One region of the Streptomyces sp. 351MFTsu5.1 genome, then DNA from elsewhere that is predicted to be linked to it. Evidence: riboswitches for the same ligand, from Rfam matches in the RefSeq annotation. Region 1 holds a riboswitch; the other holds the start of a gene.
What was found. A riboswitch is a leader RNA that binds a small molecule or an ion and turns the genes downstream of it on or off. The one in region 1 is predicted to bind ZMP and ZTP.
Positions count from the first base shown of each region.

Region 1 (3,786 bases):
GGGCGTGGAACCGGAGGCCGGCCCGGGCCGCGAGCGGCTCGAAGCGGCCGTGGGTGACCAGGGTGACCTCGTGCCCGGCCCGCGCCAGTCGGTGCCCCAGACCGGTGAAAGGGGCGACATCGCCCCGGGAACCCGCTGTCATGATCGCTACCCGCACGCCGGACAGTATGGCGCCGGGGCCCGGCTTCCGGGGCGAACGACCCGTGCGTACCGGCCAGTTCAGGCCGGTACGCAGGCGTAGGCCTCACCCTCCTGTGGCTGTGGCTGTCTGTCTCTGTGGCTTTGGCGGTCGAGTCAACCCACCCGGGCGGCGGTCTCGGCCGCCGTCACCGTCTGCTCCAGCAGCGTGGCGATGGTCATCGGTCCGACACCACCCGGCACCGGCGTGATCAGCGAGGCCCGTTCCACGGCGGAGTCGAAGTCGACGTCACCGACGTTCCCCTCGTTGTATCCCGCGTCGACGACCACCGCGCCCGGCTTGACGTCCTGGCCCCGGACCAGCCGGGGCCGGCCCACCGCGGCGACCACGATGTCCGCCTCCCGCACGGCCGCCGACAGGTCCGTGGTGCGCGAGTGGCAGTAGGTCACCGTGGCGTCCCGGGCGAGCAGGAGCATCCCGGCCGGCTTGCCGAGGATGGCGCTGCGGCCCACGACCACCGCCCGCTTCCCGGCCGGGTCGACGTCGTACGCGTCGAGCAGCCGCATGATCCCGCCGGGGGTGCAGGACACGAACCCCGGGAGGCCGAAGCTCATCGTCGCGAAGGAGGCGAAGGTGACTCCGTCGACGTCCTTCTCCGGCGCGATCGCCTCGAACGCCGCCCGCTCGTCGATGTGCGCGCCCATCGGATGCTGGAGCAGGATGCCGTGCACGGTCGGGTCGGCCGACAACTCCCGCAGGGTGACGACCAGTTCCTCGGTGGTGGTGGCTGCCGGGAGCGCCACGTGCCGTGACTCGACACCGGCTGTGCGGCAGCGGTTCCGCTTCATCCGGACGTAGGTGACGGAGGCCGGGTCCTCACCGACGAGAACCGTCGCGAGACAGGGCGCCCGACCCGTGCGGGCGGTGAGGCCGGCCGCGCGCTCGGCGGTCTCCCCGACGATGCGCCGGGCGAGCGCGGTGCCGTCCATGATGCGGGCCTGAGACATGATCCACTCCTGGGTCGATCGTGGGAATCGCCCAGGCGCACGGCTTCGGAGTCATGGACCGCTCCCCGGTGGTGCTCCACCTCAGCGCCAGTCACGGCCCGCCACCAGCCTAACCGGCTCCGGTACGCCCGCGGTCTGCGCGTGCAGCAGCTCCGCCCCGGTCGCCCCGGCCCGCTCGTGCCGAGAAGGTCCAGGTCGGGCAGGGCGTGATCTGGACCCTCGGCGCCTTTCTCGTTACTCGTCCCAGGCCTGGATCATGGTCTGTTCGGTGATCTTGCCGTCCTTGAGGGTCAGCATCGACTCCGACAGGACGCGCACGCCGTCGGAGTACAGACAGGACTCGCTGAAGGCGACGTGATCGCCCTCCATGACACACCCTTCCAGTTTGTGTGTCATGTCGCGGCTGTAGACGTCGTCGAGCATCGCGCTTATCTGGTCCTTGCCGTGCACCACCATGGGGTGGCTGGGCTGCGTGTTGCGGTCGACGATGCGGATCTCGGCGTCGTCCGCGTAGAGCGACAGCAGATCGGCCGCGGAGTTCCCTTCGACGCCACGGCGCAGGGTCTCGCTGGTGAAACCGGTGTTTGCGGCAGTGCCCATGGTGACCTCCTTCGAAGGCCGCGGCCCGACGAGGAACGGGCCGCGCAGGGCTTCCTCCTACGAGACTCCTCCGCCCCGGCGGCCACGGCAAGCGCAGTACGGGCGCTCCGCCTGACGGGTGAGCGGCGCCGGGCAACCGTGTCCGGGAGCGGTCGGTGGCCGTTGCTGACTACATGATCTCAACTCGACGTATCGTCGCCGCCGTCGGTCTCGCCGTCGGCGTCACCGGTCTCGCCGCTCCCCTCGCGAACGCGGCCGGCGCGGCCGCCCAGGACGCGAGCCCGCTCAGCCCGATGGCCACGCTCGACTCGCTCGCGGTGAGCGAGATCCCGGCGGAGCACAGGGCTCAGTTGCCCAAGGTCTCCGAGCAGCTCAACAGGGCCAACGACCTCTACCGGCTGAACGAACTGCACCAGGTCACCGACCTCGCCGCGCCCGTCACCGGGCTGGTCCCCGCGATCGAGACCTGACGGCTCCCGCACGGACACCGAGGGCCGCCCGGATCACCGGGCGGCCCTCGACGCGTTCCGGGATGTCCCGGGGGTCATGGTGCGGACACCTGACTCATTCGGCGGCTGTGGCCAGGAACTGCGTGGCCGCCAGTTCCGCGTACAGCGGGTCCCCGGCGACCAGCTCCCGGTGCGTCCCCACGGCCCGTACCCGCCCCGCGTCCATCACGACGATCCGGTCGGCCGTCGTCACCGTCGACAACCGGTGCGCGACGACCAGCACCGTGGTCGTACGCGCCACGTCCGCCACCGTGTCCCGAAGGGCCGCCTCGTTCACCGCGTCCAGCTGGGAGGTGGCCTCGTCCAGCAACAGCAGCCGGGGCCGCCGCAGCAGCGCCCGTGCGATCGCCACCCGTTGCCGTTCACCGCCCGAGAGCTTGGTCCCGCGATGGCCGACCAGCGTCTCAAGGCCGGCGGGCAGCCGCGCCACCAGCCCGTCCAGCCGGGTCGTCTTCAGGACACGGGTCACCGCGTCCTCGGCCGCGTCGGGATTGCCGAGGAGCAGGTTCTCGCGCAGTGACCCCGACAGCACGGGCGCGTCCTGCTCCACGTACCCGATCGCCGAGCGCAGCTGCGGCAGTTCCCACTCCGCGAGATCCCGCCCGTCCAGCGTCACGACCCCGGACTCGGGATCGTAGAACCGCTCGATCAGCGAGAACACCGTCGTCTTCCCGGCTCCGGACGGTCCGACGAAGGCCGTCAGCCCCCGGGCCGGCACCTCGAAGGAGACGCCGTGGTGGACGTAGGGCAGATCGTCGGCGTAGCGGAACCTGACGTCCGCGAAGGCGACGGCGGCGGGTTCTGCCCCGGCGGCGGGCAACGGCGCCGCGGGCGCGGCCGGTTCGGCCGGCAGCCGCAGCGCCTCCTGGATCCGGGCGAGGGCGGCCGCGCCCGTCTGGTACTGCGTGACCGCCCCGACGACCTGCTGGATCGGGGACATCAGATAGAAGACGTACAGCAGGAAGGCCACCAGCGTGCCGACACCGATCGCCCCGGTGGCGACCCGGGCCCCGCCCGCCGCGAGCACCGTGATGAACGCGATCTGCATCGCGAGTCCCGCCGTGTTGCCCGCGGCCGCCTGCCACTTGGCGGCCCGCACGCTCTGCCGCCAGGACTCCTGGGCGGCCGCGTGCAGGGTCCGCTCCTCGCGGTGCTCGGCGCCGGACGCCTTCACCGTGCGCAGCGCGCCGAGGATCCGCTCCAGCGAGGCGCCCATCACGCCGACCGCGTCCTGGGCCTGCCGGCTCGCCCGGTTGATGCGCGGCACGATCACACCGAGAACCGTGCCCGCGGCCAGGATCACCGCCAGCGTGACCCCCAGCAGCACAGGGTCGACCAGGGCCATCATCACCACGGTCGCCACCAGCGTGAGCCCGCCTGTGCCCAGGCCCACGAGGGAGTCGGTGGTGACCTCGCGCAGCAGTGTGGTGTCCGAGGTGATCCTGGCCATGAGATCGCCGGGTTCGGTGCGGTCCACGGCGGGGATGCGCAGCCGCAGCAGATACGACGACAGTGAGCGCCGCGCGCCGAG
Region 1 is NZ_KB911777.1:224,140-227,925, reverse strand. Features, by position in the region: gene H295_RS0107655 (glycosyltransferase) at 1-142, opposite strand, end outside; gene H295_RS0107650 (bifunctional 5,10-methylenetetrahydrofolate dehydrogenase/5,10-methenyltetrahydrofolate cyclohydrolase) at 295-1,146, opposite strand; ZMP/ZTP riboswitch at 1,169-1,251, opposite strand; gene H295_RS0107645 (nuclear transport factor 2 family protein) at 1,381-1,746, opposite strand; gene H295_RS0107640 (hypothetical protein) at 1,920-2,216, shown strand; gene H295_RS0107635 (ABC transporter ATP-binding protein) at 2,311-3,786, opposite strand, start outside.

Region 2 (3,786 bases), on a different contig from region 1:
GTGGGCTGGATTCCGGAGAGCACGCGGGGACGATCAGAGGCCATGCTCACCATTCTCTCAGGTGTCGGGGACCGATCCGGAACCAGTCGGAAACAGAAGCGCCACGGGTGGGAACCGATTCGGTCCGGTTCCCGCTGGTGGGCGCTGCCGGACCGCGCCATGTGTGACGAAGGGAGGGGTTCGCGAGCTTGAGTTGGTGAGACGGTGTCGATCGAGGGGGATGCGGTGCGGAACGGACAGGGAGAACTGCGGCTCGGGCCGCGCGGGGCGTTATGGGCGCTGGCCCCGGCGGTCCTGGCGGTGAGCGCGTTCGGGGCTCCGGCGGCCGACGCGGCGGTGCGTTCCGGCGGGCCGGCTGTCGCCGGCCTGGAGCGCCAGGACCAGTTGTTCGTCGCCCGAGACGGCACACGCCGGCACCGCGCGGACCGGACCGTCTTCGACCGGCTGGACCGGGCAGGGTTGTCGGGCGGTTCCGGCGGGGGACATGCCGGGGGCGGCCGGCGGGACGAGGGCGCCGGTCGGCACGACGTCTGGTGGGCGGTGCCGGGGCTCGCCGTGGGATTCGCGGCCGGGGCCGGCGGCACCCGGCTGATACGCCGCGCGGCGGCCCGGCCGGGAGCCGGACCACCGCGGGAGGAGCCCTGAAGAGAAGGAGGGGTCAGCCCAGGTCGATCTCGGGGTAGAGCGGGAAGCCGGCGACGAGCTCGGTGGCCCGGTGGGAGATCTCGTCCGCGACCTTCGCGTCGAGGATGTGCGCGGCCTTGGAGGGCGCCCCCGACTTGGTGGTGCCGGCCTCGGTGGTGGTGAGGACGCGGTCGATGAGACCTGCGACCTCGTCCATCTCGGCGGTGCCGAGGCCCCGGGTGGTCAGGGCGGGGGTGCCGATGCGGATGCCGGAGGTGTACCAGGCGCCGTTCGGGTCGGCCGGGATCGCGTTGCGGTTGGTGACGATGCCCGACTCCAGCAGGGCGGCCTCGGCCTGGCGGCCGGTGAGGCCGTAGGAGGAGGCCACGTCGATCAGGTTGAGGTGGTTGTCGGTGCCGCCGGTGACCAGGGTGGCGCCGCGGCGCATCAGGCCCTCGGCCAGGGCGCGGGAGTTGTCGACGATGCGCTGGGCGTAGTCCTGGAAGGAGGGCTGACGCGCCTCGGCGAGGGCGACGGCCTTGGCGGCCATGACGTGCGGGAGCGGGCCGCCGAGGACCATCGGGCAACCGCGGTCGACCTGGTCCTTGAGGGAGTCGTCGCACAGCACCATGCCGCCGCGCGGGCCGCGCAGGGACTTGTGAGTGGTGGTGGTGACGATCTGGGCGTGCGGGACGGGGTCGAAGTCACCGGTGAGGACCTTGCCGGCGACGAGACCGGCGAAGTGGGCCATGTCGACCATGAGCGTGGCGCCGACCTCGTCGGCGATCTCCCGCATGATCCGGAAGTTCACCAGCCGCGGGTAGGCGGAGTAGCCGGCGACGATGATCAGCGGCTTGAACTCGCGGGCCGAGGCGCGCAGAGCCTCGTAGTCGACGAGGCCGGTGGCCGGGTCGGTGCCGTAGGAGCGCTGGTCGAACATCTTGCCGGAGATGTTCGGGCGGAAGCCGTGGGTGAGGTGGCCGCCGGCGTCCAGGGACATGCCGAGCATGCGCTGGTTGCCGAAGGCCTGGCGGAGCTCGGCCCAGTCGGCGTCCGAGAGGTCGTTGACCTGGCGGGCACCGGCCTTCTCGAGGGCGGGGACCTCGACGCGCTGGGCGAGGACGGACCAGAAGGCGACGAGGTTGGCGTCGATGCCGGAGTGCGGCTGGACGTAGGCGTGGCGGGCGCCGAAGAGCTCCTTGGCGTGTTCGGCGGCCAGCGACTCGACGGTGTCGACGTTGCGGCAGCCGGCGTAGAAGCGGCGGCCTACGGTGCCCTCGGCGTACTTGTCGCTGAACCAGTTGCCCATCGCGAGGAGGGTGGCCGGGGAGGCGTAGTTCTCGGAGGCGATCAGCTTGAGCATCTCGCGCTGGTCGTGGACCTCCTGGCCGATGGCGTCGGCGACGCGCGGCTCGACGGCTCGGATCACGTCGAGGGCGGCGCGGAAGGCCGTGGACTCGGGGGACAGGGGCTGCTGCTCTGACATGGCGGCCTCCGGGCTGCGTGGCTTGAAGCGGTCACGGATCACGGTTCGGCCCAGGCGCACGGCACTTGGTCACTCGCAGGCCGCTCCCCGATGGTCCGTCCCATCCCAGCGCGCCAGTCACGGCCTGTCGGCCAGCCTACCGGGCAGGCGCAACGGCTCCGGGCCGGCGTCCACCATGCGAGCGACGGCAGCGGGGCGCGCGGTTCCCGCTGCCGTGGCGGTTGACGACGTCAGAACAGCAGGTCGGCCAGGCGGTCGACCTGGTCGGGGTCCGGGGCCCAGCAGGAGAAGCGCGCGGGGGCACGGGGCGACAACGCGTTTCCTGGCGGGCCCGTGCGGAGGCGGGGGCACTGTCCCGGTCTCCCGTTCAGACGCATCGGCCGCTCGGACGAACCGTCCGCTCAAAGAATCACGTGCGGCAGGAAGCGTGCGTACTCGTCGGTGATCAGGCCCGAGGACTCCCGGATGCCCAGGCCCGCCGACTCGCCCTCGACGACCCACGCGCCCAGGACGACACGGTTGCCGTCGAAGTCGGGCAGGGGGGCCAGTTCCTGGTAGCAGCAGGCCTCTTCGCGGAGGGGTGAGGCCGTGCCGGGTTCGTGGACCGTGACTCCGGCGCCCTCGCGGCCCAGCAGGGGCTTGGCGACGTAGCCGGTGGTGGTGGCCAGGTCCCGGGGGCCGTCGAGATGGGCGGGGAGGAGGTTGGGGTGGTCCGGGTACAGCTCCCAGAGGACGGCCAGCAGCGCCTTGTTGCTGAGGAGCATCTTCCAGGCGGGTTCGATCCACAGGGTGCTGCCGGTGCCGCCGCCGTTGTCGAGCGTGTCGAGGACGTGGTCGGCGAAGCGGTCGGTGGTGAGCCACTCCCAGGGGTAGAGCTTGAAGCAGCTGCGGATGAACCGGAGTTGGTTGTCGACGAAGCGTCCGGAGAGCGGATCCCAGCCGATCTCCTCCATCGAGATCCAGTCGGTGGTGACGCCGGCCTGCTCGGCGGTCTCCTTGAGGTAGGCGACCGTCATGAGGTCCTCGCCGAGCTCGTCGGCGGAGGAGTGCGCGAAGTACAGGGGGCTGCCGGGCGGAAGGAGGGCGGCCTGCTTCTTCCAGGCGGCGACGAGGCGTTCGTGGAGGGAGTTCCACTGGTCGGCGTCCGGGAAGCGCTCCTCCATCCAGAACCACTGGGGTGAGGCGGCCTCGACGAGGGAGGTGGGGGTGTCGGCGTTGTACTCCAGGAGTTTGGCCGGGCCGTCGCCGTCGTGGCGGAGGTCGAAGCGGCCGTAGACGGAAGGGAGTTCGGCACGCCGGTGCCAGGACTCGGCGACCGCTTCGGCCACGCGGGGGTCGGTGATGCCGAGGTCGGCGAAGCGGTTCGCGGTGACGATGTGGTCGGCTGCCGTGAGACACATGCGGTGGAGGTCTTCGACGACCTCCTCCAGCGCCTCGACCTCGGGGAGCGTGAAGGAGTAGTAGGCGCTCTCGTCCCAGTACGGCCGCAGGGAGTCGTCGGGGTGGCGGGTGAGCGGGTAGATCAGCCCCTGGGATTCCACGGTCTGCTGCCAGCCAGGGCGGGGGGTGATGGTGTGTCGGCGCATGGTGATCGGCCCCTCAGCCGCCGGAGCTGCCCTTGCCGGTGCCACCACCGTCGCCGTCGCCGCCTCCGCTGCCGAAGCCGCCGCGGTCGA
Region 2 is NZ_KB911779.1:65,311-69,096, forward strand. Features, by position in the region: gene trpS (tryptophan--tRNA ligase) at 1-44, opposite strand, end outside; gene H295_RS43170 (hypothetical protein) at 226-645, shown strand; gene H295_RS0112370 (glycine hydroxymethyltransferase) at 659-2,110, opposite strand; ZMP/ZTP riboswitch at 2,152-2,241, opposite strand; gene H295_RS0112380 (glutathionylspermidine synthase family protein) at 2,512-3,696, opposite strand; gene H295_RS0112385 (hypothetical protein) at 3,710-3,786, opposite strand, start outside.
Region 2: linked by a shared signal. The riboswitch ahead of H295_RS0112370 (glycine hydroxymethyltransferase) and the one ahead of H295_RS0107650 (bifunctional 5,10-methylenetetrahydrofolate dehydrogenase/5,10-methenyltetrahydrofolate cyclohydrolase) in region 1 are both predicted to bind ZMP and ZTP.